3 regions of the Paenibacillus sp. FW101-FHT12H11 genome follow, and region 1 is predicted to be linked to each of the others. Evidence: riboswitches for the same ligand, from Rfam matches in the RefSeq annotation. Region 1 holds a riboswitch; each other region holds the start of a gene.
The links. A riboswitch is a leader RNA that binds a small molecule or an ion and turns the genes downstream of it on or off. The one in region 1 is predicted to bind cyclic di-AMP.

Region 1 (9,854 bases):
GGCCATAAGCTGGGGATTAATATTGAGACGGATATGAGGAAAAAAATGTTTGACCATCTGCAGAAGCTTTCCTTCCGGTTCTATGACAATAACAAAACAGGCCAATTAATGTCGCGTATGGCGAATGATTTGCTAGAGATTGGCGAAGTAGCGCATCATGGTCCTGAGGATCTGTTTATTGCGGTAATGACGCTAATCGGAGCGCTGTTACTGATGTTGAGCATTAATGTGAAGTTGGCACTGTTAACTTTTGTGATTGTACCTGTGCTGCTCTGGATCGCCGTGTATTTTAATCAAAAAATGACCAAAACGTTCCGCCGGATGATGGGCGATCTCGCCGACATTAATGCCAGAGTCGAAGATAACATTGGCGGTATTCGTGTAGTTCAGGCTTTTGCGAATGAGTCGCACGAGAAAAAACTGTTTGAGGATAACAATGGGCGGTTCCGGATCACAAAGCTGCTTTCCTATAAAATCATGGCATGGAATGTCTCCTTAAGTTATATTCTCATGCGTTTGGTGACGGTGTTCGTGTTGATTTGCGGAACTTGGTTCGTAATTGATAAGCAAATTTCTTATGGGGAATTTATTGCCTTCGTTCTTTTGACCAATGTGTTTCTGGGTCCGATTCAAAAAATTAATAACGTCATTGAGAGTTATCCCAAAGGTATTGCCGGGTTTAAGCGGTATTGTGAAGTAATGGATACCGAGGCTGAAGTGTCGGATCGTGCTGACGCCGTGAAAGTCGACCATCTGGTCGGCCAAATATCATTTGATTCAGTCTCCTTCGGATACGGGCAGGAAGACCGGGTTTTGAATGATATTTCCTTAACCATTCGGGCAGGAGAAACGGTTGCTTTCGTAGGTCCTTCCGGTGCAGGCAAAACAACGATCTGCAGCTTGCTGCCGAGATTCTACGATGTAAACGAAGGCAGCATTTCCATAGACGGCATGGATATACGAAGTATCCAGCTGGAATCGCTGCGCCGGCAAATCGGCATCGTGCAGCAGGATGTATTCTTGTTCTCCGGCACGCTGCGGGAGAACATTGCTTACGGCAAGCTGGGCGCGACGGATGCCGAGATCTGGGAAGCTGCACGGCGTGCGCAGCTGGAGGGGTACATCCAGTCCCAGCCGAAGGGACTGGACACGGTCGTTGGCGAGCGCGGCGTCAAGCTCTCGGGCGGACAGAAGCAGCGTCTCGCGATCGCGCGGATGTTCTTGAAGAATCCGCCGATTCTCATCCTCGATGAGGCGACATCAGCCCTCGACACCGAGACCGAGGCGGCGATTCAGCAGTCGCTCGCCGAGCTGTCGCAGGGCCGGACCACGCTTGTGATCGCCCACCGGTTGGCGACGATCAAGAATGCCGACCGCATCGTTGTCGTGACGGAGCAAGGCATTACGGAGCAAGGCGGTCACGAGGAGCTTATCGCAGTCGGCGGCGTTTACAGCCGTCTGCACCAAGCGCAGTTTAGCTCCTAAGCGAGCGGAGTTTGAATGATACCTGGCAGCGATCTTTGTGATCGTGTGCCAGGTTTTTTGTATTTCGGGGCTTGGTGGCCAGTCGGGCGGGAACGGACTGAGGCAGCACTGATACAGCGCCGATTGCGCACCGATACAACACCGATACATGCACCCAGCGTGAGGGAACTCTGGTCCATTATTTTGCCAGGAATCGATATGTACGTAACTGGAGGGGAACTACCGTCCTCTATTTTACAGATATCTGCCTAAATTCCGGCTTTCTCGAGGAAATAGCACCCCGTAGTTCCCTCAACATCTGAATTGAGCGGATTTAGCACGAATAGGGCCCTGTAGTTCCCTTCACCTAAGGAAGAATGGCATTTTAATGGATAGTACTCCCAAATGAATCATGGTAAACTATGAAATAGTTATCTACCAACGGTGAATAATAGAATGAGGTGACCGGTTTTGAAGTCAACGATTCGGTGGTTGTTGCTCGGGGTGTTTACACTTGTGTGCATCTTCTTTCTGAGCAACATCCGAAATGCCTTCTTATCTACCCAGCCAGATCAAATTCGGGTCACGCTCGGACCGGATTCAAGTATTCAGAAAATTAGCGATCAACTGCCAGGAAGCCGCGTCCTCAATGACAAAACGGGCTTGCTGTCCGTTCCCTATGGCGAGTCATGGGAATACGTCAGCAAAGCGTTGACGATCAAGGGCATTTACCGCGCGTCAGCGGTTCCATTGGAGCGTCCCATCATTTCATGGCGATATTATGGATACTCCGTGAAAGACCAAATTCAGGGCTTTTTCCATGGCGATTTCGGTAAATTCCGCAGCCCGTACAACCGCAATGAACTCTCTGTTATCGGAGAGCTTCCCCGCATGCTGCTTCGCACTTGTACGTATTTCATCCCAGGTTTGCTGCTGGCAATTGTGCTTAGCATGCTCATGGCGATGTCAGCGTCATTGTGGCGCCGATTAGGTCTTGTACTAGATGGCGCGCAGGCTCTGCTTGTGGGCTTACCCGATTTCTTCTTAATTGTTCTTATTCAATTAGGCGCAATCTATGCGACGAAGTTTCTGGGCCATTATGTGCTGCTGATCGTCCAAGTTGGTGATAAAACGCCGTTCCTCATCCCATTTCTCACCATCGCGCTAATCCCGTCGGTTACGATTTACGGTACAATGCGGATCGCGATTGCGAGGGAGCTGGGGCAGGATTATGTCGTTACCGCACAAGCCAAAGGGTTGACCCGCGGTGAGGTGCTGATCTCTCACGTACTGCGAAACGTCATGCTCGATTTACTCTCGATTCTGCCGAAGGCGACGACGCTGGCACTGGCGAGTATGGCGGTTGCGGAAACGATCTGCGGCATTTTCGGCCTGGGCGGCTTCATTACTTCACCGGCCATGCAAAGCGTCACATCGATGTCAGTCATTTGCATGTCGCTCGTGCTGCTCGCGATGGCTTTCCACGTGCTGTATGCCTTGCTGCGTAAAAAGTTTGTCGTTCGCACAGGGGAGGTCGCCTCACAATGATCAAACGTTCATCTAGTGCATTTTATCTCTCTATTGCTCTTATCGTGCTTATCCTTCTTGTTGCGATATTTGGTACATGGCTGAAACCGCACGGCATCGCGCCGGAGGACAAAATCAATATGATTCAGTATCAGCAAGATGGGAAAACCCGCTACAACATTCCGCCGTTTTCTCCGAACAGCACGTTCCTGTTGGGGACGGATCATCGGGGCTTTGATGTGTTGAGCCTGCTGCTTAACGGTTTGAAGTATACGCTGGGGACGACTTTAGTTCTAACGCTGCTCCGTTTTGTTATCGCGCTCCCATGGGGATTATGGAGCGGGACCACCGGCAAAGGGTGGGGTGTTCTAAAAGCCATGCAGTGGGTAGTGGCTTCCGTGCCTGCGTTTGTATTTCTATTTCCGCCATTGGCCGGGATGTATTTCGGGCTGAGGCTCGATCAGTGGATGAAAGCGGACGCGCACTACAAGTTGCTCTTCTCCGCCACCTTTATCATTCTCGTCACGTTCATCGGCTTATTTCCGCTAGCTCATCAGATTGCCGAACGAACGCGTTATTATAATGATAAATTATTTATTGAAGCATCGCGTTTAATGGGCGGTTCTGTTTTTCACCGTACAGTCCGGCATTTAATCCCCTGCATGAGGAATGAAATGACGTTCATGTTCCTTAACGAATTCATGCAAGTGCTCTTCCTGCTGGGGCAATTGGCCGTCTTTAACATCGTGCTTGGCGGTACGGAAACAATTGGCGACAGTGACGCCGGCTTCTCCATTACCATTACGACATCGGGGGAATGGTTGTCCCTTATCGCGTACGGCTCCAGATATATTAGGCTGCATCCTTGGATTATTTTGAGCGTAGGAACCAGCTTCGCCTTGTTATTCCTCTCGCTTCAGTTCTTCTTGAGTCAATTGAAGCGCCGCTACGGGAGTGAACGACAGTTCATGTAAAAAAAGGTCGGGTTCCATCTAAGGATGGAGGCCCGGCCTTTTCAGTAGATAAGAAAGTATAATTTTTATACTTTAGCTTTGCATCTACCTTGACAAACGCGCTCGTCCTAGCCGGACGACGAAATCGGTTGTCCTTGTATGCAGATGATCTTTTACTGCAAGTTGCTGAGTCGAAAATCGAGCCTGGCGGCAACACCGGCAGGATTTTCCGCGGTGCGCTGCCCGCCAAGGTTAAAGGCGATGATGACGACATCGTTGCGTCCGCGCCGTACAAATCGGCGAATGTCGAAAGTACGTCCCGGATTGTAGAAGGAAGGTGTATTCTGCGGTCCGTCAAAGAGGAGCGGCACGCCGTTGATGATGACAACGGCATAATTGTCGACAGATAGGAAGAGAGAAGCGCCGAGAATGGCTCTACGTTCAGAAAGCGTGAAACGTGTCGAAATGATCGCATTCTCACTGTTTAAGTTACCGGAGTACCAAACATAGTTGGCATTAGTAACGGGCACCCACGCAGGGTCGCGGGGAATGATTTGCGCATTGAACCACGAGTTGTCGGTGCCGATCGAAACCGTGCGTTGGCTTAGAAAGCGACCCGAACCGGGCTTATGATATTTTCTAAGCTGCGTACGGTACATCAGCATGGCTTTGCTTCTTGGCAGGCCTGCGCTCTTGGGGAGCCGAATAATTTTGCTCGGTTTTCCAGCCATTCGTTGTTTTGGAATCATTTCTCCATCTCCTATCAACATATGAATATACTTGCTTTGTATTCTATGTTTACAAGAGCGATATGCGAGGGTGAGTGGCCGGTGTCGGCTTTATCATGCAGCCTAAATTCCCTTTGCAACATGTAAAGGTACAATTAATATGTTTAAATAACACATAATATATGTTAATATAGTAAAAATGCAAAGGAGGAATCTCCCAATGGATGATAAGAACGATAAGACCAAAAGACTTTCCGTCTACTTGCCTGAAAAGGTGAAGACCGATCTGGAGCGCATGGCTGAGGAAACGGGCTTGTCGATGACACAGCTTATTGTGATGGCGACGCATGGTCTACTCGCGAATTATGCTTCGCAGGGCGGAGCCATTTTTGCCGACTTATTGGCAGCTAAGCAGCGGATCGTACACGAGGTGAAGGATAGGCAGCGGCTTTTAACTGAAGAGAAAGAAGGCATGCAGGATTACTACGGCGCGCGGGCAGCGGAATATGAACGGATTTATGCCCGCGAGGATGCGGACTATCAGCAAGAGCTTACGATGCTGGCGGATATCGTGAAGAAGCAGGTCGCCGGGAGCCGTGTCCTGGAGGTGGCTTGCGGTACCGGATATTGGACGCAGTTCATGGCGGAGACAGCCAAGCACATCATTGGGGTGGACGTTCGACCGGAGGTGCTGCAAATTGCTGCAGCCAAATCTTGGCCGCTGCATAATACCTCTTTCGTCGAGGGAGACGCTTACCGGCTTTCGGAAGTACAAGGGGATTTTGACTATGGACTCGCCAACTTCTGGTTTTCGCATATCCCGAAAAATCGACTGGATTCGTTCCTGCAAGGATTTCACAAGCGGCTTGGTCGGGGAGCCCGCGTGTTCATTGCGGATAATGTGTATGTCCCGGGAAGAGGCGGCGAGCTGATTACGAGTGAACATAGCGAAGATACGTACAAAAGAAGGGAGCTGGCCGATGGCTCCAAGCATGAAATTATTAAAAACTACTATTCGTATGAAGAGTTGAATGAAATCTTTAAACCGCTGTCGGAGCATCTGCGAATATTTGTCGGCAGCTCCTTCTGGTATGTTAGCTACATTGTGGCTTAGGAATCATCGGCTCAAGAAAAAGATGTAAACGCCCGTCTTAATGACCGGATGTGAATTTAAGGCCGAGAACACCGACCACAATGAGGATCATGAATAGGATACGCAGCAAACTTACGGGCTCGTTCAGAAATAGGGTGCCGATAATGATCGCGCCTACAGCGCCAATTCCCGTCCAGGCCGCGTAGGCTGTGCCGATGGGAAGGGTTTTTGTAGCTACCGCCAGAAAATAAAAGCTGATGATCATGCCGACAATGGTGATGCTGGATGGAACCAGCCGTGTAAAACCGTTGGAGAACTTCAATGAGATCGCCCAAACTACTTCAAAAACACCTGCAATGACCAAGTAAAGCCATGCCATCTGTGAATCACTCCTTAAGAAAGTATGCGAAGATGCCCATCTGACCGCGGCAAAAAGAAAAAGCCTGGAAGCAATATCGCTGGTGCGATAAGACTCCCGGGCTTTTTCCCCTCCGTGATCACAGCGTATTCGCTGTGTGTTTTCTCTCGGACCAGACTGGCGCTGCAGCGCCACGGAACCCTAGAAACATGATGCCGTAATTATAGGACGGCTTACACGCTATGTCAAGTTACAAAATAGCCAGAAGAAATGAATAAAAGCCCTGAAAAGCGGCTCATTCGAGCTAACGCTAGTCTGGGCTTTTTATTCATGATGAACAAGAAAATTACTTGGATTCAGCAGTTAGTTGATTGTAGATATCATCCCATAGAACACGTCTAGCGGATACATACCTTTTCGCATAATAGGATTCGCTTAGCTTGTTTTTCACGATACCTTCATTGGATGCGGAATGAATAAATTCACCGTTACCCAAGTAGATACCTACGTGAGAAATGCCTTTGCCCCCTGTGTCGAAGAACACAAGATCACCTTTACGAAGATCACTTTTGTCGATCCAGTAGCCCTCTTTATTTTGAGCTGCTGAACTATGAGGAAGGTCAATGCCGAATTTGTTGAATACGTACGCGGTGAAACCAGAGCAATCAAAGCCTCTTGTTGTCGTTCCCGCATCGCGGTACGGTACTCCCATCAATTCGTCAACCGTTGAGTCCAATGTGGATTCTGACGCAGACACACTCCCTAAAGCTACACTCAAAAACAAAACAAGACTAAAAAGAAGAGCAACAACCTTTTTCAACTGCTTGTCTCCTTCCGGTGCCTACGAGGTTAGCTGGAGGGTTCGGTTGAAGGTTCCCTATGATCCCTGTCTTGCAAGATCAATTCACCCGGTATGGTTCCCCCGTTTCCCCAAGAAATGAGGAATTCGGCATGAAATATTTGGTTTTTTAATGCTAGTCTCTTAATTTCGTCATAAACATCGAAATTCCTCCTTTTTCGTGCAATTGGGTCTGAAAAAATGTGTAAAGGTTCGCTTTACAGACAAAAAAATCCCCTTTTGCAAGGGGATTGAACAAATCTAAACCAATTATGGTTTTATTTATTACCTTTTAACGGCTCAATTTGGCGGAAAGAAGCTGAAATTGCGAGGTAATGGACCACATTTGCATGAAAATATGGAAGAGCGGGAAAAGTTGATAAATGATTAGCGCTACCAGACCTGCCCAGATATAGGTCGATGTGACCGTGATCCCTGCCAAAAGTCCCGAGCTCAGTAGAAGTATCAGAGAAAGGCCGATAATCGGAAGCGAGTACCGCATGAACGTTAGGACGGTGGATACTATGCCGAGACGCGCGGCAATGGCGAACTGTACATACATGAAGAGCAGATGCATCAGAAAGCCGTAAACCAGCATACCCAGCAGCCATGGCAGTAAGTCGAGGGAGGCCTGTTCATAAGATGTGCTGTGAGCGAACACCTTCTGCGCTTTGGGCAGCACCCAGATGAGCGGCAGCAGAGACAAAGCGATTCGAATCAAATACACGGCGAAGAAGGGGAGCGTGAGTTCCTTGATGCCGCGGACGAAGCGATAGCCGGCATTTTGATCGGAATGGGTGAGCGAATAATAGACACCGCCGTTCAGCATCGGGGTAAGGAACATGCGCGCCAGGAGCAGGCCGGCCAGCCACCACAAGTAAGAATGGCTAAGATCCGTTTTGAATAACTGAAACTGACTTTCGGCCAGAAAAAGCTGGAGTGCTTGCTTCGGCTGGTCGCCGCCGGGAAACCGATGCATGAGGGGCACTAACACCCCTTGTACAAGCTTATATAGAAGCATCCCCCAGCACATTTGGTAGATGAACAAGACAATCGTAGCGAAGGGTTGCCGTAGCGCAGCCCTGAAGCCGGATTTGAGATAGGTTGTCACCGGTGTCCCTCCTAAGCGTTGTTTTCTGAAGGCAAACTTGCCTTGTAGAGTGGGCGCCTACCAGGCTACCCACCCGAAAATAGCTTGCAGGAATTGAATAATGCCGAGATTCAGACGGAGTTTCCACTTGGTGTCCACTTCTGCTTGCATAAAGTTATTAATATGCTTGTTCTCCAGAATGAGCGAGTAGTTCGGATCGATACGAACCCAGTCTATAGGCGTCGTGTGGGTTAGTTTGTACTCAATGCTGCTCTCTTTGCCGTCCCATGTTTTGTCGAGCACCGTACCGTCGGCGAAATGGAACTGAATCGGCACTTCGGGCGAATTGCCGCCGCGCTTGGAGATGAGGACCGTGCTCTCATAAGGGCCGGCTCCTTTGCTGCCAGTGGCTTTCACATGGATGCTTTCAACCGAATAATCAACCATCATCGAGCCGTAGACATATTCATTGAAGAAGTCGTCCCACTTCGTTTTGGTTATATCCTCGACTACATTTTGAAAGTCTTTGGTGGAGGGATGCTTGAATTGCCATTTTTGAAAATAAGTCCGCATAATACGATCCATGTTTTTGGTGCCGACCTGTTTCTCGATGGCTTTCAGCACGAGTTTGCCTCTGGTATACACATTTTCTGCGTATTGATCATGTCCGGTATAGGCCCATGCGTTTTGCCGCAGGGCATTCGGAGAAGTAATGTAGCTGGACTCGACAGGCAAATTAGGGGTTGCCCCGAAGTCGGCCTCCATCACTTTATCCTCGGCGTAGGAGGTAAAGCCCTCATCCAGCCAAGCCTCTTCGAACTCATTGCTCGCCACGAGGCCATAGAAATATTGGTGTCCGATCTCGTGCACAACAACGCGTTCCAATTCCTGATCCGGCGTCTTGTCGTCCGCGCCCCAAGCGGTGATGAGCGTAGGATACTCCATCCCGCCTGCGCCGCTGCCTCCGGGAGGAGGTACTACGATAGACAAGGTTGAGTACGGATACGATCCGTACCACTGGCTATAGCGGGATAGCGCTTTTTTGGCAGCGTACATATAACGGTCTTTCAAATCCTGATGATTGGGATCCAGATAAAGCTTGATCTTCACACCGGGTATTTGCGGCGTGGAAAAAGGTTCTTCCACATACACGAAGTGAGGCGAAGCTGACCATGCGAAATCATGCACATCATCGGCATAAAATTGGTACGTCTTCGTCCCGTTCTCCGTCACCGCCGGTTTCACAGGGAAACCTGTCGCGGCAACCGTGTAGTTCGCCGGCACTTGAATTTTCACGTCATACAAGCCGAAATCCGCATAAAACTCCGAATTCCCATGGTATTGGTGGAGATTCCAGCCTGGCTCGGTGCGTCCCCGTGTGCCGGCTCGTTCATAAGCAGCGACCTTAGGGAACCATTGCCCGGCCATCACGAAGTCGTCCACATAGCCCATTCTAGCGAAGGCCTGGGGCAGTTTGACGAGAAATTCCGTTTTGAGTGTAACTCGCTCGCCGGCTCCAACCGGCTTTGACAGCGGTATTTTGATCAGCGTGTGGTCATCTTTATTGCCGTCATCAGGTTGTACAAACGACATGCGTGGCGTAAGGTCCTCGCCATCTTCCGTTTTTACGGAAAGCAAGTCCATCCAACCGGTACTATCCGCCGTAGCTTCATCCTGCCTTAGCTTGCCGCCGGACTCCCGCATAAACGTGGTTTTCTTAGATGCGAATGCATTCGGATATAAATGCAGATAAATCTCTTGCACAGGAACCGTTCCCGGATTTTCCCACGATAACGCTTGCTG
Region 2 (9,854 bases), on a different contig from region 1:
TGTGGACGTCGTCTCCCGGATCACAGGGCCCAAAGGCGAGAGATTGCCGGGCGGCGTAGGCTATAACAGTGTGTTCATGTTCCCGAAATCAAGTGTGAAAACCGAGGCGGAATTGAAACAAATTCTAGGCTTCTTTGATAAAATCTCCGATCAGAAGATGCTGGATTTGCTGGGCTGGGGCATCGAGGGCAAACACTATAAAATCGAAGACGGCAAACCGGTATTTATTGATCAAAAGCTGCAGGACACCGAAGTAGGCTCCAGCTATCTGCAACTTCAAGTCGCGAAGTATACAGCGAAAACGACGGGGAAAGAAACGCCTCTGATGGAGAAGTATGGCAAAATGATTAAAGAGAATGAGGCCATCGCGGTCAATAACCCGACGAATCCGCTCGTTTCCGAGACCCAAACGACCAAAGGCAGCGAACTGAAGCCGATCATTGACGACGCCCGCACGAAGTATATCCTGGGCAAAATCGATGAGGCAGGCTGGAAGCAAGCGATCGAGCAGTGGAGAAAAGCCGGCGGCGATAAAGTCATTGAAGAGTTCAGCGCGCAATACGCGAAGAGCGGCAAGTAAGGCTGTAAAGTAGCAAAGGCGTCCATGAAGGTAGATAAATTCTACTTTCACGGACGCCTCTTATGCGTATGGCAGTTTAATTCCATCCTTTAGCAACCATCGGTTTCTTCTTCGTTTTCTTGAACAATCTATAAAATAAGCCGAGTTCCTTTTTCCGTTTGAGAGTGGCTTTGATACCTTCAAGCAGCAGCATTGATCTAAGTTCGTCGCGACGGTTTAACGTATGCAATCTTTTGATAAATAGCTTGTCCATGCGAACATCCCTCCCATTCATCTACCTCCATTATAAACGGGATCTGCGAATTTGATTGTCGCTTTGTAGAGAGGGTTTGCACTTGTTTTGTCGAAAATGGAGCGGGTAGGCCTCGATTTCCTTCAAGTCCCTATAGGCAGATGAATCACTGTGCAGTATTATCTAACGTAGGGTGATATCATATGTTCATTTCTCCTATGCTTTTGCAAGACGCCAAAGATAATAGACCTTATAACAGCAAACATCATGTGGCAGAACTGAAGTTAGACGGTTTCAGGTGCATTCTTTCTAATTTAGACAAACTCTATGTATATACGAAAGACAATCAATTGGTAACGCATAAATTTCCTGAGTTGTTCCAGTGTCCGTTTCCCGAGGGAACGATCCTTGACGGTGAATTGGTTATTTTGGATAATCAAGGTAAACCGGACTTTGAAGCGATGTCAGCCAGATTTTTAAACCCGACAGACTTATCGCCTGTTGTATTTTTTGCATTTGATATTTTAAAATACAAGGGAATTGATGTCACTGAATTACCCTTGCTTAAACGCAAGGAGCTGTTGGAGCAAGCTTTCATCGAGACTGACAGGTACAAAAGGGTGAAGGTTTATGAGGGTAAAGCGGTGGATTATTTTGAGAAAATCCGGCAGGATGGGCTTGAAGGCATCATTTTGAAGTCGAAAAAAGAAAATTTCAAGTACGAGAGCAACAAACGCTCCAGGCAATGGCAAAAAGTGATTAACTGGACTTATGCAGATGTTTATATTTCTGGTTACAGGAAAAATAATTTTGCTTTGCTGGCGTCCATTGATTCAGCGAATGGTTTGAAAATTCCGGTTGGGGTGATTGAGACCGGGGTAACGCCTCTGCATCAGAAGGCGCTTGATGGCGTGAAGCACCGCTTAGTCTACAAAGAGGACAATCATTTTGCTTATATGGAACCGCGGCTAATGGCCAAAATCAAGACGAAAAACTGGACGAGAAACGGAAGGCTTCGTTCGCCGGTTTTCATGGAATTTGTGATGTAAAAAAAGACTGGATCACCAAGGAGGAAGTGGTGGTGCAGTCTTTTTTTTGTACATTACATGCGTCTAAAATTACCTGTGCTGCTGCCGCTTAGCTGTTGCTCGGCGATTTGAATCAATCTTCTCGTAATGTGTCCGCCGATTGCGCCGGTATCACGAGTAGCCATGTAGCCATAATACCCGTCCTGAGGAATCTGAATACCTAGTTCCTGAGCGACCTCGTATTTCATTTGCTCAAGAGCTGATTTTGCTTGTTGCACAAGTAATGTATTGCTTCTACTGCTAGCCATTTGGATTCGCTCCTTTATTTGGTGTATGAGTATTTTGTGGAAGTTATGGTTTTTTATTCATGGTGTTGGAAATTTTTTTTACAGCACGATGATTGCGCTTTCACAAAGCGTTGGAAAATTTTGCGGCATGTTTTCGGAAAAACCCCGTGTTACAATCGGAAAGATCGATTATGGTCAAAAAACTTAGAAGGCCGAAGCTTCTTAGAAAGCACGGGGGACCCATTCTTTGGGGTGAAGTCGCAATGAAAGCGACCGGGTGATTACTCTTTGACCCGAATCCGACAGCTAACCTCGCAGGCCGCAAAAAGGAGAGATTTTTATGTTGAAACGTTATAAACAGCTAGTCGTAACCGGTGCTATCGGACTGAGCGTCCTTATGAGTTCCAGTGGAGCCATGGCGGCATCCGCCACGTACACGGTGTCAGGCAACGATACCATGTGGTTGATCTCCCAGAAGTATGGCGTGAGCCTCACTTCACTGATTCAGGCGAACCCTCAGGTTGCCAACCCGGACGTGATCTGGCCTGGGATGACGTTGAACCTTCCTGGCAGCACAGGGACAAGCGGAGGCTCTCAAACACCAGCCCCGTCAGCGCCTGCTCCATCTTCACCAGCTGCTCCAGAAACACCATCAACGCCAGCTACATCTGCGCAATCCGCTTTTGCCAGCCAAGTTGTTACATTAGTTAACCAGGAGCGAGCAAATGCTGGACTACAAGCGCTAACCAGTGACAGTGCACTTACAGCTATGGCGCTGGATAAAGCCAAAGATATGTACAACAACGACTATTTTGATCATACATCGCCGACTTATGGGTCACCTTTTGATATGATGAGCACTTATGGCATTCCTTATTCCTATGCAGGTGAGAACATTGCCAAAGGACAACCTACACCAGAGGCGGTCATGGAAGCCTGGATGAACAGCACGGGCCACCGTGAAAATATTTTGAACCCTAATTACACGAAAATCGGCGTTGCCTATTATAACGGAGAATGGGTGCAGGAATTCATCAGCAACTAAGGCTCTATAGCGAGTTTTAAAAAACAGCCCTTGTGATTTCCCAGGTGGGATTTCGCAAGGGCTTTATTTATATTTCAACTTGGCTACCCCCCACATCAAGAGTGGCAGTATGATCCCATGGATGGGTAATAAATAAGGGATCGCGATTTTTTGTGGAAATACCACGGAACTATCGATAAAGTCCCGAGGAATCAAGGTAATCAGCGCGATAACCGGTGCTACGAACCAAATCATACGTCGCCATTTTTTAAAACCGAAGCTTTGAGCTGTTCCATAAGTGCAAACGAATAAGTAGAGAGACACTTTGGTGAACACACTAATGATCCAGATGGCGATAACAAAGGAATCGAGGTTTTGAAAAAAGTCGAAATAGGAGATATAACGGATCAGATTAAAGTAAGGATACGTTTGGCCCGACGCGGCGATGTGTCCGAATACCGAAAGGATTAAGAAAGTCGAAATGCTTGTTAACAGACCAGCCGCAGCCACTCCGAGTATGGCTGGTTTCACCCCAGCTTGAGGCTTTGAAAGAAAGCCCATGATGACGAGCAGAAGGATGCAATCCCCAAGAAATGTTGAAGTGGGCAGCGCTCCTTTTAGGATTGTCATCGCACCGGTATCCACATAGAAGGGAAGGATATTGTTAATATGGATATTTTTTAGGCTCAGCAAGAGAGGAATAGCAATCCCAAGTAAAGTTAAGGGCCCTAAAATTTCGCAGCATCTCGCGATAACCTCTAAGCCCGAGAAGGTTACATAGATCGCTACGAGGAGCATGGCTAACATCGGAACAAGGATCGGAGTTTTGGGAAGAATAGTCGCAACAATGAACTCTGCGTATTGCCTTATGATGATCGCAAGCACGCTATACCAGTAGATGAAATACACCACCATAACCATATAGCCAATGTATCGACCAAATAATTTCTTGGAGAATTCTACGATGGTTTGCCCTGGATGATATACACTGAGCCGTGAGCAAACATAAGCGACCCCTGCACCTATTCCGGTTGCGCAAACGGTTGAAAGCCAAGCGTCTTGCTTTGCAGTTTGGATAGATGGATTTATGGTCAGTAAAATGGTCATCCCCAGCTGCATGGTCAAGATCATCCAGAATAATTGTTTCCCGCCAATCTGCATGTCCGTAATTGCTCCTTTAATGATCTAAGAGTTTACCGAGAGGGTAGAAAATGTAATTTACCAGCTGCGTCGGACCCGGCATACTCGGATTCATGACTAAAGCGATCGCTAGCATCCAGCATAAGGCTATAATAGAGAGATAAGCCGCTTTCTCTTTGGCCGGTCTGTTTTTCAAGCGAAACCACTGAAAGACTGTGATGATCAAGCACGCGGCCATGCATAGGGGAATGTCTTTGGATGTCATTTGGTATACTCCTCGTCCTTATCTTTTTCTTCTTGGGACCCAGAAGACTTGATGCTGGATAGCCCAGGACGCAGCATTCTGGCATCCGATTGTACCGTAACTTCGACGTTCGGGAAGATCTCGTTCCAACGCTTTTGATTTTGCCGCCATTCCTTGGGGTACGCTCGGTGGAATTCCCCAGCGAAATCAAAAATGTCGGCTTTGAAACCTTGCTGAACCTTTCGCAAAGCAACGGCGACACGCTCTTCAATGTCGTCGTTCATAGCGGCTTCCACGCGTTTAACAGCTTGGTGATCGGAGGCGAGATCCAGTGAAGTTGTATTTTGCAAGGCATCATCTTCCGTATGAATCCAGACGTTCATGCGCCACTTGCCGTTTTCGATGATTGGCTGCAGCTTCGTCTCGCTTTTCAATAGTCGAAGGGAGACATGGCCGGAGACACCTTCCGGCGTAACAGTAACGACGGCTGTTTTGATCTCATCCCTGAGCCAAAGCAGGCCGCGGGTGGTCGGATCGTCAATGGTGCCGACCATCTTATCGTCTTTGAATACGGCCGTATAATTGGTGAAACTCCCTGTGTCGTCGTGATTTCTGGAGGTGTTCGCCCCAAGGAGCTCAATAAAAGGCAGGGCGGCAGCGCCGGACTGATTCGCCAACATGTGTGCCAAATCCGCCAACGTTACACTAAGGATGATTTTGCTCTTGGCAATTTCCCTCATAATCTCTGAGGAGTTCCGCTCCAGCCGTGTATTCATTTCGAGAATTTCGCGTGCGCTTCCCTTGCAAATATACATAAAGGCGCGCTCTCGCGGCTGAGGCGCTCTCATTAGATAATCGACCTCGTCTCGAACCCCTTGTCGCGCGACAGACTCACCGAAAATAATGATTTCGGTATGACCCCAGAAAATTTTGCGCGGCATCTTCTCTTGAATCTTAGAAACCGCATCCGCAATATCTACGCCTACCGCGGATTTGACGAGGGAAGTTTGAATGCTGCCCCCTTTGTTGCTGCTTTCCAACCCGCCGCCGCCGCCCCCGGGACTTCGTGGAATAAAAATCTGTATCGTTAATTCGATCGAAGTGTCGTCATATTTATCAATCGCTGCTCCGGTGACGAGCGCCAAATCGTTCACTTCCGTCCGATCCCAGCAGCTTGTCAGCAGCGGAGTGAAGAGACTTGCCAGTAAAAGTAGCTTCAGCAACGCTTTCATCCTTGCTGCCCCTTTCTGAAAGAAGCGGCAAGTAGAAGCATGGAGGGAACACCAAGCTGTGTGATCAATGCTAAAAAAGGGATAGTAGTTCCTATAGCATGCATGAGCTCCTGAAAATTGGGAGAAACCCAAAAGCTGAGCAGCAGTATCAGAAAGCCAACCGGAATGATAAGAGGCCGATAATCAGAGAGCCCCAAACATTGCGCCGTACCAAGCACGGTGGCATAGTAGATCAACGATACTTTAATGAACATCCCAATGATCCAAATTGTCATCACTAGTGCTTCTATATGTTCCAGAAAGTCAGAGATGGAAATATAACGTACGGCAATGAGGAAAGCGTAATTGAATTGAACCGTAAGTGATCCGAACATTAATAAGATGGTCAGATTAATCGTAAGCAAGGTGATCATGACAATGCCGACGCTAAGGAAGCTCCACTGCAAAACATGCCGCTTTTTATTCAAAAATGGATAAAGAAACGACAGCATAAAAAACTGGGTAAACCAAGATGAGGGGACAAGTGACCCCACTAGTAGGGGAAGCGGGCCATCTCCCAGAATAGGAAACATCTCTTTGGGATGAAGATCAGGAATCATCAAGATCAGCATGATGAAAATGATGAGCACAGCCGAAGGAATAAGGATTTGCGAGACTCTGGCGAGCACCTCAATTCCCTCATATAAGACATACGCACATACAGCGACCATACAAAAAATGACGAGTGCTATCGGTGTCTCATGTAAAAAGTTACCGATGACAAATTCCCCGTATTCGCGCAGAACGAGCCCATTCGTAAAGATAAACGACACGAGAAAGAAGCCGGAGAGTGCCTTACCTGCGTACACGCCGAGAATTGATTCCGTATATTGGATGAAGGTTAATTCCGGATATTTGATATACAGACGATACATGACAATCACTGACAACAGCCCTACCATTGCCGAAATCAGCGGTGTCATCCACATATCAATGCCGGCGGTTCTCATCGTGATGGACGGGACAGATAAAGTGGCGGTAGCGAGGACAGTCGGATGCATAATGATGGCTAATTGAAGCGGGGAGATACGTCCCTTTTCAATCATGAATGTCATCCCCTTTTGGCGAGTCTGGTTTTTGTCCAGAGGGCTGCCGAATCGCATTCATCTTTCCGGTAAATTTAGGGCGGGTCCGCATGGACCAGATTGGCGCACGAATGAGTACATCTTTCAACTCTTTTGCTTTAATCGGCGCAAGTGGCTGCAGGTAAGGAACGCCAAGCGACCTTAAGGAGCAGAGGTGGATCACGATGACAATAAATCCAAGCATGAGTCCTAGCAGCCCTAGAATTCCCGATAAAATCATGATGGGAAATCGGAGCATTCGCAAAGCAATGCCAGTGGAATACTGCGGCATCATGAAGGAGGCGATTCCCGTGATAGCCACCACCATGACCATTGGAGCCGACACCAAACCCGCAGAGGTTGCGGCTTGTCCGATGACGAGCGCGCCTACGATACTGACAGCGGCACCTACCTGCTTAGGGAGACGGACACCGGCTTCGCGGAGTGCTTCGAAAGAAACTTCCATGAGCAGAGCTTCAACGAGTGCGGGAAACGGAATATCCTCTCTGGACTTTGCAATGCTAAGCAAAAGGGATGTGGGAACCATCTCTTGATGAAAGGTCAAAATAGCCACATACAAAGACGGGAGCAGCAGTGTTATGAAAAAAAACATATAGCGCAGCCATCGAATTAAGGTTCCGATAATAAATCGTTGATAATAGTCCTCTGGCGATTGCAAAAGCGAAAACAGAGTGGCGGGCGCTATCAACGAAAATGGCGTTCCATCTACCAGAATGGCTGTACGGCCCTCCAGAAGCGCCGCGGAGACAACATCCGGACGTTCCGTTACTTGAATTTGCGGAAAAGGGGACAGCGGATGATCTTCAATTAACCCCTCGATATATCCGCTTTCCAGAATGCCGTCGATCTCAATTTCGGCAATCCGTTGCTCAACTTCCTGAATGAGCCCCTCGTTGGCGATGCCCTCCATGTAAATAACGACGACTTCCGTGCGTGTGTGTTTTCCTATTTTGTACGAAACCATTTTGAGGGAGGGACTTTTAATTTTCCTCCGAAGCATGGCTGTATTAACAGACATTGTTTCTGTAAATCCCTCGCGTGGGCCGCGAATAACGGATTCTGCCGACGGTTCCTCGATGTTTCTCTTTTCCCATTGAGCGAGACCTAGCGAGTATGCCAAAGGAATTCCATCGATGAAAAGTTCGACATTGCCCACAGAAAGATGAGCAATGATGTCCGAGAATGTCAAAGCCTCCTTGACGTCCGAGATGGAAATCATGGATGACAGTTCCTTTTCCGTGTAATTCCATTCTTCTATAGTCTCGCTAAGTAAAGGACTTAGGACGTTTCGATCCAATGATTCAAGATTAACCATCCCTTCGATATAAACGATGAGGGCTCTGGTTGTTCCTCCAATAAGGAAATCGTGGAAATTGACATCTTTGCATTTTGTATATATAACCTGAAGAGTTCGAAGGTTATCATCGAGTGAGTAGGAAACAGCTTCCAATGAATTCGACAAACTTGCATCCATGAGAACGCTCCTTAGATGTGATAATTATCTGTTTGTCCAATTAAGCTGGTTGCTAAACCAATTCTTCCAGGATCGATCAAACAAAAAAATTAGCGAATTTTGGATAAAATAGTGTTGTAAAGTAAAAATATGTATGGAGTCTGAAAAATTAATCGAAACTTGTGAAACGTGATGGGCGTTCATCCGTATCAAAGTATTGAGCGTACTACAAAACAAGTTGTGAAGGAGGTGGCCTGATTGACTATCAGTTTGGTCAAAGGTCAAAAGATCGATTTAACAAAAGGAAATGCTGGTCTTACTAAAGTGGTTGTAGGTCTCGGTTGGGATCCTGCTGTGCTTGAGAAAAAAGGCTTTTTCGGAACGAAAAAAACAACGGTCGAGATCGATTGCGACGCTTCAGTGATTTTATTGGATGCGAATGGTAAACTGACAAAAGAGAAAAATGTCGTGTACTTCGCGAATTTGCAAAGTCCCGATGGCTCCGTTGTTCACTCCGGAGATAACCGTACAGGTGAAGGCGATGGCGATGACGAGCAAATTTCGGTTAACTTGAGTCAAGTGCCTGCTGACGTTCATAAAATCATTTTCGTCGTAAATATCTACGATTGCGTTAATAGAAAGCAGGATTTCGGTCTGATTCAATCGGCTTATATTCGAATTCTGAATGATTCCAATAATCAAGAATTGGTTAAATTTAATTTAACGGATAACTATGCTGGGAAAACTTCTTTGATCGTCGGTGAAATATACCGTCATAGCGGCGAATGGAAATTCAATGCGATTGGTGAAGCCAGCACGGATACGACAATTGGTCAATTAGTTAAACGCTACACTTAATCCACTATACAAAGCGAGGTCATTATCTATGGCGATTTCATTATCTAAAGGTCAAAAAGTTGATTTGACAAAATCAAACCCAGGTTTGACGAAAGTGGTTGTTGGCTTAGGTTGGGACACGAATAAATATGATGGCGGTAAAGACTTCGATTTAGACGCTTCCCTTTTCTGTGTGAACGCAGCTGGCAAAGTGAATTCTGAAGCTGACTTTATTTTCTATAACAACCGCAAAAATGCGAATGGATCCATCATTCATAACGGTGACAACCGTACAGGTGCTGGAGACGGGGATGATGAGCAAGTTAGCGTGGATCTGGCTAATGTGCCAGCTGAAATAGAAAAAATCGCATTCTGTATTACGATTCATGAGGCGGATGTAAGGAGCCAAAATTTCGGACAAGTGTCTAATGCCTATGTGCGTATCCTTAACGAAGGATCTGGTGCGGAATTGATTCGTTACGATCTTGGCGAAGACTTCTCTATCGAAACAGGCGTAGTAATTGGCGAGTTGTACCGTCACAGTGGCGAGTGGAAATTCAGCGCAATCGGAAGCGGCTACAAAGATGGTCTTGGTGGACTAGCTCGTGATTACGGCTTGCAAACTTCCTAATAAGTCAAAAATATTCTAAGGAGCTGTTGGATATGGCAATCT
Region 3 (9,854 bases), on a different contig from region 1:
TAACGTTTCTATCGTTCCAATGGAAAGTATACCTTTGGACTGCCGGGAAACGACCTCTTTAGACTCCTCATGGAGCCTGTAAATGTCGTTGGCATACTGAAGTAGCGCCTCGCCGGCAAGCGTCAGCTTCATACTTCTTCCAAACCGCTCTACAAGAACGGCACCGTATGCTTCCTCCAGCTTTTGAATTTGAGTCGTAATACTCGACTGCGCATACCCGAGCACTTCCGCGGCGCGTGTGTAGCTTCCCCATTTGGCTACTTCACGAAAGGTTTTTAAATACGTTAACTCCACTATGGATGACCTCTCTTCCTGCAAACATATTATCTACATCGTACCACACCCGGGCACTAAAAAAGCCACCGAACCTCGGCAGCCTTCATCTTCCTGATTCTATTTAAAGGTCTTTGGCAAAATGGGGTTTACTATAATGACTAACGCCCCCGGAACCAACCAACACCCTGCCGCCTTTATTGAAGGTGATTAATTTGCTTGACCCGTTATTCAGCAAAACGGTCACTTTGGCCTGATTGGCCGTCGCAATATAGATGATATACCCGCTTCTGCCTATCACCGTCCGCCAGTTTTTATCGAACTCCGATCTCGCGACCCGATTCGAATACACCTGATTTTCCGATCTGGCTGCCTGTGTCTTTTTCATGAAACCTCACCCGCTTCCTGCTAGAAATACGATTCCCTATATCGTATGCAAGAGTTCTAGTTTGGCATGGACAGGTTTAGCTGTGGGTGATAAAGATTATTGCTAATGAAGAATGTGTGTAAATCATACTTAAGCGTCATGGCGAGCATATTGTTTTCCTGTGTAAAAATTAAAAGCTTTGGGGTGTACGTATCCGACTGACTTACAAATAAGACGACTTGCGTCACCGTGCCCTTTAGCCATGAATTGTTGATTTTCAAAGGGGGAGCAAGCTCAATTTTAATCGCTATTCCATTATCTGGCTCAATGTTCATAGAACCTACAGGACCTTCAATCGCTGCTAGCCACTTCTCTACTTCGTTCTGCAAGTTGCCCGAATGGGGAATACTCTTCACGACCTCCCCCTTCTGAATGTCAAACACCTCTGCCCCGTCAGCAGCTGAAACTGGATTATAACTGGCACTCAACAGGAGGACAACCGTCCAAATGCACATAAATATTCTCAAAATAACGCCCTCACATTCATCTTATTTGCAGTTAGCTTGTGCAGATGAAGGAAGTTTACTACAAATGGCCAATTAAATCCGGCAGCCGATCCCACTGCTCAGTCAGCCACTCCATCTCCTGCAAAAACCGCACCGGGACGCCAGTCTCCTCATAAATCTCCGTACGAAGCCACCAAACGGATTCAATTAAATACAGCAACTGAACAGCTTGCAGAAGTTTTCCCCTGGGCGCTTCAGCATGTTCCCGATACCCATCTAAAAACGCCTGAACCGCATCCACTCGCATCCAGCCCATCTCCCATGCACTGGACAACACAGCGCGAGCGATATCAATTTCTGGATAAGCCACATCCATCCGGTCAAAATCGACGATCGCCGCTATCCCCTTTGCATCCAGCAGCAGATTATCCGCCCACAGATCCCAGTGCAGCCAGCCGACCGGGCACTCCGAAAACCGTTTAAAATCCAGCGTCTGGATGTTCCTGATCACCTTTTCCAGCAAGGCAGTGAGTCGCAAGTTATTGCTCTGTATCGCTTGCTCCAGGTTAGCTCGAAGCTCCTTCAGACATGCTGCTCGATCCGGTTTCCATGCTTGTTTGGCTAGCGGAACCTGTTGAAGCAGTTGATGCATATGACCTGTTGTTTTACCCAAATCAACCACATGAGAATGGCCCATGCTGCCGGGAATAGGCACATTCCCCTCCACCCAGTTCATGGTCACATAATGGTGGCCAGCCGGGGTCTCTTGCACGAACATTCCCTCCGAGGAGGCATAAACTTCTGGACAAGCCAAACCCGACTCATGCAATCGCTGCTGCAAAGATAGAGTCAACTCTATCTTTTTCCTTTTCTCGGATACATGCAGCTTATACCGATCCGGATGATAAAACTTAACGAATACAGGACCATGCTCTGTCGCAAACCGCCATTTCACATTCAGCCAACCTCTATTAAGCCGGCAAGCATCCGTAACGCTCCTACCAAACTTCTCATAAATATCGCTTACGATTTCCTCCAGCACCTGGTTGATCTCGACCATCGTATTTGCTCCTTGTCCTATCACCGACATGTGGGAATATCCTATAGTTGGCGGTTTATGCACCAAATCCTGCAATCTCCACATTAAGTGTCTCTTCGGTGCAACCGTTGGACAGCAGGAGGGAACAACAGGCCGTTATTTGGGCAAAATCGGCATGTTTCCCTCGTGAAGTGAAACTACAGGACCCTATGCTCGCCCAGGGAGGCCTTTCCAGCTCAAAAACGACAAAATAGAGTACCGTAGTTCCCACCCCACAGCCAAATCGCTGGTTCCAGCCAAAATAGAGGACCATAGTTCCCCTAGCTCGCGCTCCCCTTCTCTTCAAAACACAAAAAAGCCCCGAAAGGTCTTTCCAGACCTTCCAGGGCTATCCTACGCCTCTTCTTCCGTCTTGGCGAACTGCGTGCTGTACAGCCGCGCGTACAGCCCGTCAAGAGCCAACAGCTCGCGGTGCGTGCCCCGCTCCACGACGCTGCCCGCTTCGATCACCAGAATGTGATCGGCGGCCAGCACCGTGGAGAGCCGGTGCGCGATCACGAGCGTCGTGCGCCCTTGCATCAGCTCCTCGAGCGCCGCCTGCACATAGGACTCGGATTCCGAGTCCAGGTGCGACGTCGCCTCATCGAGGATGAGGATGCGCGGGCGCTTCAGGATCGCGCGAGCAATCGCGATCCGTTGGCGCTCGCCGCCGGAGAGCCGGTGCCCGCGCTCTCCGACCATCGTGTCGTACCCTTCGGGGAGCGACACGATGAAATCGTGGATGTAGGCCTGGCGGCACGCGGCCTCCATCTCCTCACGCGTAGCGTCCTCCCGCGCGAAGCGCAGGTTGTCGCCAATCGTCGCGTGGAACAGAAACGATTCCTGCGTCACGTACGCGATTTGCGCGCGCAGCGAGGCAAGCCCTACGCCGCGGACGTTCACGCCGTCGACCTCGACGATCCCTTCCGTCGGGTCGTACAGCCGCGCGATCATGCCGATCAGCGTCGATTTGCCGGCGCCGCTCGGGCCGACGAGCGCGATCATTTCGCCCGGCTGCGCCTCGAACGTGACGTCGCGCAGCGCGTACTGCCCAGGCTTATAAGCGAAGGAAACTTGCTTATAAGCCACTCGCCCCGCCACTTGGCTCAGCGGCCGCGCATCAGGAGCATCCATGACATCGGGCACCATGTCCTGATATTCAAAAATCCGCTGAAATACCCCCAGCGCCGTCCCAACTTCTACCTGTAGGTTCAACAGTGTGCCTACAGGCATATACAGTCGGCCGAGATAGGCCGAGAAAGCAACAATCGCCCCAAGCGACATGGTGCCGGAAATCACGGAATAACCGCCATACAAGTAAATAATGGCTGTACCAAGCGGCCCGAGCGTACTCGTCGCCATCCCGAACCATCGGCCGACCAGATTAAGCCGCAGCTCCAGATCCATCACCTTCTGGTTCATCGCCTTGAATTCAGCCTCCTGCTGACGCTCCCTGCCGAAAATACGGGTCAACAAGGCACCGGAGATGCCGAAGTTTTCACTCAGCTGCGAGGTAATATCGGACCTCACCTTTTGCGTTTCGATGCGAAGCGCCTTGCGCAGCTTGGAAACCTTTTTAACCGGCATCATGAAAAGAGGAAGAATCAGCACAGCGATAATGGCCAATTTCCAATCCAGGGCAAACAAGATCCCAATCGTTGTCGCAACAATGACAAGCTGAGTGATGGAAGACACCACAAGCGAGGTCACCACTCCTTGAACGGCCTGCACATCCCCTGTAATCCGCTGCACGATTTCACCCGATCTGGCATCCGTGTAGAAGGCCATCGACTGGCGCTGCAAATTTTGAAACAAAGACAACCCCAAATCCCGGATTACCCCTTGCGTTACTTTGGTATTGAGATGATTTTGCCATACGCCCAGCACGCCGCTCACGACCGGAAGCAGCAGCATCAGCATCGCCATCTCGGCCAGCAGCCTCATACTTCCTTGCGGAATCGCCTGGTCAATGATCTCCTTCATGACCAAAGGCGGGATCAATCCGACCACAGCTGCAAGCAGCGCCAATCCGATAATGCCTAACAGTTGTCCCCAGTACCCTCGGAATAAGGTCAGTATTCTTTTAACCGACACATCCTTCAATTTCGCTTTAGGCCGGTCCCTATCGGATAGACGCCTCATATCGCCTGGTGCCATTTTCGTCCCTCCATTCTGTTACTTAAACTGTCTATGCAAGAGGAAATGCGTGCCGAATCGCTTCCACGACTTCATCCGCCATATTCATAACCCTGTAAAGCGACGTGGTTTGCAAAATGTTATACTGCCTAGGCCCATCCACGTTGACAATGGCGGCAATGGTATAATCGCCAACCTGCGGTAGATCTTTGCCAACCGACTTCCCTGGCGCCAGGGGCTGATTCGATACTTGGTACATGCCTACCGACAGCTTTTGACCCAAACAAGCATCTATCGCAATAACGACATGGCCCTGCGGGATTTCCTGCAGACGCTCCGCAATATTACTGGCATCGCAAGGTGCCTCCAACGTCCCTATGACATGAGGATACCCACTTTGAACGAGCTTGCTGCCTACTAACGGCCCCAAGGCATCACCGCTTGATCGGTCTGTCCCGATACATACAAAAAAGAGCGCGCTTGGCTCCATTTCAGACGACTTTTCAATAGTTGCAAGAAAGGAAGCTAACTGCTCGCCATTCATTTTTTTCCAAAATTGCTCCCGTCTGTCTAATGTTTCTCCCATCCATCATTACCCCCTCTTACAAGCTTCCAGCAAAAATTTCCCCCTACCAAGGATGAATGATATAATGCGATCAACTTCTATTCTTCCATAAGGAGGTATCCTGTGTCCACTCTCGGCATCATCGCTCTTCTGACCCTCCTGTATTGGTTATACGTCACTGTGGATGTGCTAAAAGGTTTGCCCAACCTGCGAACGCTGCCTAAGTCTCCGCTCACTCCTTTCTCGGACAAGCCACCGCTCGTATCCGTCATCATCGCCGCCAAAGAAGAGGAATCGACAATCCGCGAAACCGTCAAGCATCTCCTTTCGCAAAATTACCCGCGCCTCGAGATCATCGCCGTGAATGATCGATCCCGGGACGCTACCGGTGTCCGGTTGGAGGAGCTGCGCAAGTGGTCGGAAGGTAAGGGGGACATCCGTACCAAACTGCAAATCATTCACATCACGCATCTGCCGGATGGTTGGCTTGGCAAAAACCATGCGCTATACCAAGGCTATCTCCAGGCCAGAGGGCAGTATTTGCTTTTTACAGATGCGGATATTCTTTTTGCTCCCGGTACGATCACCGACGCGGTCGCCTATATGAAGGAACAGGATGTGCACCATCTCACGCTGACCCCCAATATGTTTGCGCGAGGCGCTCTACTCAAGGGATTCGTTCATTTCTTTCTGTTCTCATTTTCTTTGTTCGTTCGACCTTGGCGCGCAAATATCGACAACGCGAAAGGAACAGGCATCGGGATCGGAGCCTTCAATATGGTAAGCCGGAGCGCTTATGAAGCAATTGGCATGCATAAAGCGATCGCATTACGACCTGACGATGATCTACAGTTAGGCATTTTCCTCAAAAGAGCAGGTTACCGCCAAAGAGTGCTGTCTGCCAAACACCTGCTTCAAGTGGAATGGTACCGTTCGCTCAAAGATGCGGTAATCGGTCTGGAAAAAAACCTTTTTTCCGGCTTTCGTTACAGCTACCTAGTCGCATTGCTCGCTTGTTTGGGACAGATCGGCTTTTTTATATGCCCATGGCTTGGACTCCTCCTCCTCTGGGATTGGCGCGGAGCCGTCTATGCGGTTGCTGTTATCCTGCAAATCTGGCTCTATCGCAAGCTAGTGTCCCGATTAATGAGCCTCAGAGGTGATTCCGCCTATCTGCTTCCCGTCAGCGCTTCACTGCTTGTCTATACTATGATTCGCTCCGTTTGGCTTACTTGGAAACAAGGCGGCATTTACTGGAGAGGCACTTTTTATTCGCTTCGTGAACTTAAAAGAAGTAAGAGGTAACCTTGGACAAACGCCAAATAAGCGTTACTCGACAGAGCAAAGCTTACCCTCACGGTATGTGGCATCATTTTATCGTTTATCGTTCTAGTGAACACGATTCATCCGTACAACCCTATAATACAAATGGCTGCTCGGCTCTTGTTCCACTTCCAAATACCCCTCCGCATGCACATAATCTCCCGTAATGAACGTGGAAGCATCTAACGAACTGGAGTGTGTAAGGAACAGGAGCGCGGCTTTATCGTTTCCTACGACGAAACCCGTTTGTTCTTTAACTTGAAATTTATCTAAAATGGTGCCATGATGCGACCTTGCAATATGGTGGAACTTCCAGGAATCATTTTCCTTAATCAGAAAATACAAGACGCGATTCTTGTGATTGTTGCTAAACTCCCTCGTAACACCAATCATACAGATTTTTTCACCAAGACTCAGATACTCGTCGATTACATAAGATTTCAAGCGCAATCTCAGCACATTCTTATGTTGAATATAGGCTTCCATTTCTTCAACTGTTCGCTGATCTTTCGGATCCTGCTTCGTTGCGTAAAATACTTCTTTGATAAACGTATCCGTTTGCAGGCTTCTAGCCCCTTTGAAATGATTGTATGTACGGAAAAACTGCTGAATAACTTCCCTGATCTCATCTGGCATTGCAGGTCCCTTATCCACGGTATACATGCTATCTGCTACACTCGAATGTCTCTTTTTATGAAACCAACTCTTCCAGACACTTAATTGCATGCGCTCGTGTTCACCTGCTCTTTCTTTCTTCCAAACATTTCTTCATTATAGGCTAAAAACCATAAAATTTCGATAAAAATCGCATGATTCTGCGAACGAAAAAAAACACCTGCCTTCTACGCCTTTCATTCGAAAGATCATAGAAACAAGTGTTCGATAGTCCTATCTTTACAGAACTCTTCTCGCTCCGACATACCTTGCGCTCCAATAAGCGCTTGAAAGGCTATCCACAGCCACGCCTCTGGATGTTGTCGCTGAAATGAATTGATCGTTGCCGAGATAAATGCCTACGTGATTCACTGTTTTCGAAGCAAAAAATACCAAGTCTCCGGCTTTCAAATCCGTCACTTTCGTACCTGCTTCACTGTGCATCTCCGCTGACGTACGGGGCAAATCGATCCCCTTCGCTTGATAGAGGAACCGCACAAAACCGGAGCAATCAAAACCACTCGGCGTCGTTCCACCCCATACATAACGCACGCCCATATAGGAGTTAGCCGTCTGAATAATTTGCTCACTCACTGACGGAACAACGGGGGCGGCTGCCACCTTAGGTGCCGGTGCTGGAGCTGGTGGTGGCGGCGCGATCCAGGCTGGCTTGTGCGATTTTCCATCCACATCCACAATCGCGATCTGATTGGCTTCATTCCATTCAATTGGCGAACCGAAGGTTTCCGTGATGAAACGCAGTGGGACATATGTATTCCCTTGGTACACGGTTGGACTGCTTTCCAAACTGATCTTCTTACTGTTCACAAGCGCTTGTTGCTGCTCTGTAATGAGTAAGATGGATTGCTGCTTGTTAACCAGTGTGACCTCGATTTGATCCTCTTGCTTCTCCCAGCTCACCTGATAGCCCAGCTTCTCAGATAATACTCGGAGTGGAACTTGCATGATGCCCTTCTCATCAATGTAAGGCTGAACTTCCGGAAACTTCAGAAGCTCATCATTGACTTGCACCTTAACAGGGCGGTCCGTAGGCGCGGATGCAGCCTGAGCGGAATGTGCTGTAAACATCGGTACTGCGGCGCATAATAGTGCGCATGAACAAATAAGACGTGAAGAAAAAGATTTCAAAACCTTGCCTCCTTGACGCCTCCGAGGTTAGTTGACGGGTTCGGGAAGAGGTTTTCCCTAGTACGCTCAGCTAGCAGCGCTCATTCACCCCAAATAAAGAAGTCCCCCGTACCAGAGCTTGCGATGCTCCAAGATTCGGCATTTTTTGTCTATGTTAGACTAGCATAGTTTAAATGGTAGGTACAACCTTTGCAAAACGGTAAGTTTTACCAATGAATTTTGTCGCATATTGCGTACGGAATACTAGGGATAATGGGCAAAAAAAACCACCCTAGTGGGTGGTTTTGCCTGCGATTAGGTGTAGCCGATTACGGATAGCGCACGATCGCTGACTGTGTTCAAAGTTGCTAACTCTGAGGCGGTTAATGCTAATGAGGCCGCTTTGATATTATTTTCAAGATGATGCTCATCCTGTGTCCCTATAATAGCTGAAGTAAGTGCTTCCTGGTGCAGCAGCCAAGCAATTGCGATCTGTGTCACGTTAGCGTCCTTGGCATCCGCCATTTCTTTCATGACAGCTAAAAGCTCTTTCTCCGCCTCCAAATGCTCCGGCAGGAACAGCCTTCTCTCCTTGCGGAAGTCTCCCTCTTTCAATGCCTTTCCATGAAGGTGGAAAGCACCTGTCAGAATCCCCTTGGCGATCGAGCTGTAGCTCATCACGCCAACGTTATGCTCCTGACAGAATGGCAAAATCTCTGGCTCGATAGCTCTGTGCAGCAAACTGTATTCCGGCTGAATCACATCGATTTGCGCGTAATTTACGGCTTCTTTCAGCTGCTCCAAAGAAAAATTCGAAACGCCGATAGCCCGGATCAAGCCTTCTTCTTTCAGCTTCACAAATTCACCAAGTGTATCCTGCACAGGGATCTCAAAACTTGGCCAGTGAATGTAATAAACATCTATGTAGTCAGTCTTCAAACGCTTCAAACTGTTTTCTGCCGATCTTCTTACATCTTGAGGAGCTAGATTGCTTCGGCTCACCTTCGTCGTAATAATGCATTGCTTACGTATATCCGACAGAGCAGCTCCGACGATCTCTTCCGAGTGTCCATTGCCGTAGCCTTCAGCTGTATCAAACGTTGTGATGCCCAGCTCGAACGCTTTACGGATGAGCTCGATATTATTTTGGTCGTTCGTGAACTCCCAAGGACCTCCTCCGAGCTCCCAACAGCCAAATGTTATGTTTGAGATGTCAAAACCTGCATGTCCTAACTTTTTCACTTTCATAGTCGCCGACCTCATTTCATTGATCTCGTCTCACGATAATGCACACGTTAACAAAACAAGTATACCGCTTTCATTTACTTTTGCCAAGGAATGAGCGAGTTCGGCATCGGGTTAGGATGGTCTCCATAGCTGTACCATGTCTTTTCTGTACGTAACGGAACTACTGGCCTCTATTTAGTTGAAAAACGGTGCATCCGCCCCTCAGAGGGAACAGTGATCCGCTATTTTGCCGTTTTCGGGTGATGCGCCACTTTTTGGCGGCAAATAAAGCCCTGTAGTTCCCCTAAGCGGGAAATTCGGCTGATTTGCTCGAAATAGCGACCTCCACTTCCCTTCCGTTTCCCGCCCGCGCATAATCCCCATCCAACATGCCTCCTACGGAAGCAATCAGCGGTAGATTTGGACGCGCGTCCTACTCGAGATAACTCAAGCTGCCTTCACGGACGGCCGAACCCTTTGTGGGTTCTTTTCCCTTACCCGCACAAAAGAAAAAACCACCCGAAGGTGGCTCTTTCTTTTCTGTGAAGCGGGTGATGGGAATCGAACCCACGCTACCAGCTTGGAAGGCTGAAGTTC

Region 2: another riboswitch for cyclic di-AMP. It lies ahead of AC3WTJ_RS27750 (CAP domain-containing protein); the one in region 1 lies ahead of AC3WTJ_RS37505 (C40 family peptidase).
Region 3: another riboswitch for cyclic di-AMP. It lies ahead of AC3WTJ_RS33055 (C40 family peptidase); the one in region 1 lies ahead of AC3WTJ_RS37505 (C40 family peptidase).

The regions. Positions count from the first base shown of each region.
Region 1 is NZ_JBYTCO010000023.1:7,594-17,447, forward strand. It holds gene AC3WTJ_RS37475 (ABC transporter ATP-binding protein) at 1-1,485, shown strand, start outside; gene AC3WTJ_RS37480 (ABC transporter permease subunit) at 1,936-3,012, shown strand; gene AC3WTJ_RS37485 (hypothetical protein) at 3,009-3,965, shown strand; gene AC3WTJ_RS37490 (hypothetical protein) at 4,118-4,693, opposite strand; gene AC3WTJ_RS37495 (methyltransferase domain-containing protein) at 4,893-5,786, shown strand; gene sugE (quaternary ammonium compound efflux SMR transporter SugE) at 5,824-6,144, opposite strand; guanidine-I (ykkC/yxkD leader) riboswitch at 6,236-6,338, opposite strand; gene AC3WTJ_RS37505 (C40 family peptidase) at 6,470-6,943, opposite strand; cyclic di-AMP (ydaO/yuaA leader) riboswitch at 6,947-7,085, opposite strand; gene AC3WTJ_RS37510 (hypothetical protein) at 7,254-8,072, opposite strand; gene AC3WTJ_RS37515 (M1 family metallopeptidase) at 8,130-9,854, opposite strand, start outside.
Region 2 is NZ_JBYTCO010000009.1:346,044-355,897, reverse strand. It holds gene AC3WTJ_RS27770 (extracellular solute-binding protein) at 1-580, shown strand, start outside; gene AC3WTJ_RS27765 (hypothetical protein) at 657-833, opposite strand; gene AC3WTJ_RS27760 (ATP-dependent DNA ligase) at 1,016-1,861, shown strand; gene AC3WTJ_RS27755 (alpha/beta-type small acid-soluble spore protein) at 1,915-2,148, opposite strand; cyclic di-AMP (ydaO/yuaA leader) riboswitch at 2,328-2,463, shown strand; gene AC3WTJ_RS27750 (CAP domain-containing protein) at 2,468-3,172, shown strand; gene AC3WTJ_RS27745 (GerAB/ArcD/ProY family transporter) at 3,236-4,312, opposite strand; gene AC3WTJ_RS27740 (hypothetical protein) at 4,329-4,556, opposite strand; gene AC3WTJ_RS27735 (Ger(x)C family spore germination protein) at 4,553-5,767, opposite strand; gene AC3WTJ_RS27730 (GerAB/ArcD/ProY family transporter) at 5,764-6,852, opposite strand; gene AC3WTJ_RS27725 (spore germination protein) at 6,845-8,365, opposite strand; gene AC3WTJ_RS27720 (TerD family protein) at 8,603-9,202, shown strand; gene AC3WTJ_RS27715 (TerD family protein) at 9,231-9,812, shown strand; gene AC3WTJ_RS27710 (TerD family protein) at 9,845-9,854, shown strand, end outside.
Region 3 is NZ_JBYTCO010000013.1:102-9,955, reverse strand. It holds gene AC3WTJ_RS33095 (LysR family transcriptional regulator) at 1-294, opposite strand, end outside; gene AC3WTJ_RS33090 (hypothetical protein) at 398-661, opposite strand; gene AC3WTJ_RS33085 (hypothetical protein) at 718-1,167, opposite strand; gene AC3WTJ_RS33080 (phosphotransferase enzyme family protein) at 1,226-2,206, opposite strand; gene AC3WTJ_RS33075 (ABC transporter ATP-binding protein) at 2,579-4,381, opposite strand; gene yyaC (spore protease YyaC) at 4,413-4,946, opposite strand; gene AC3WTJ_RS33065 (glycosyltransferase family 2 protein) at 5,049-6,230, shown strand; gene AC3WTJ_RS33060 (hypothetical protein) at 6,315-6,974, opposite strand; gene AC3WTJ_RS33055 (C40 family peptidase) at 7,143-8,051, opposite strand; cyclic di-AMP (ydaO/yuaA leader) riboswitch at 8,053-8,202, opposite strand; gene AC3WTJ_RS33050 (aldo/keto reductase) at 8,346-9,278, opposite strand; gene AC3WTJ_RS33045 (hypothetical protein) at 9,480-9,641, opposite strand; tRNA gene AC3WTJ_RS33040 (tRNA-Gly) at 9,804-9,854, opposite strand, start outside.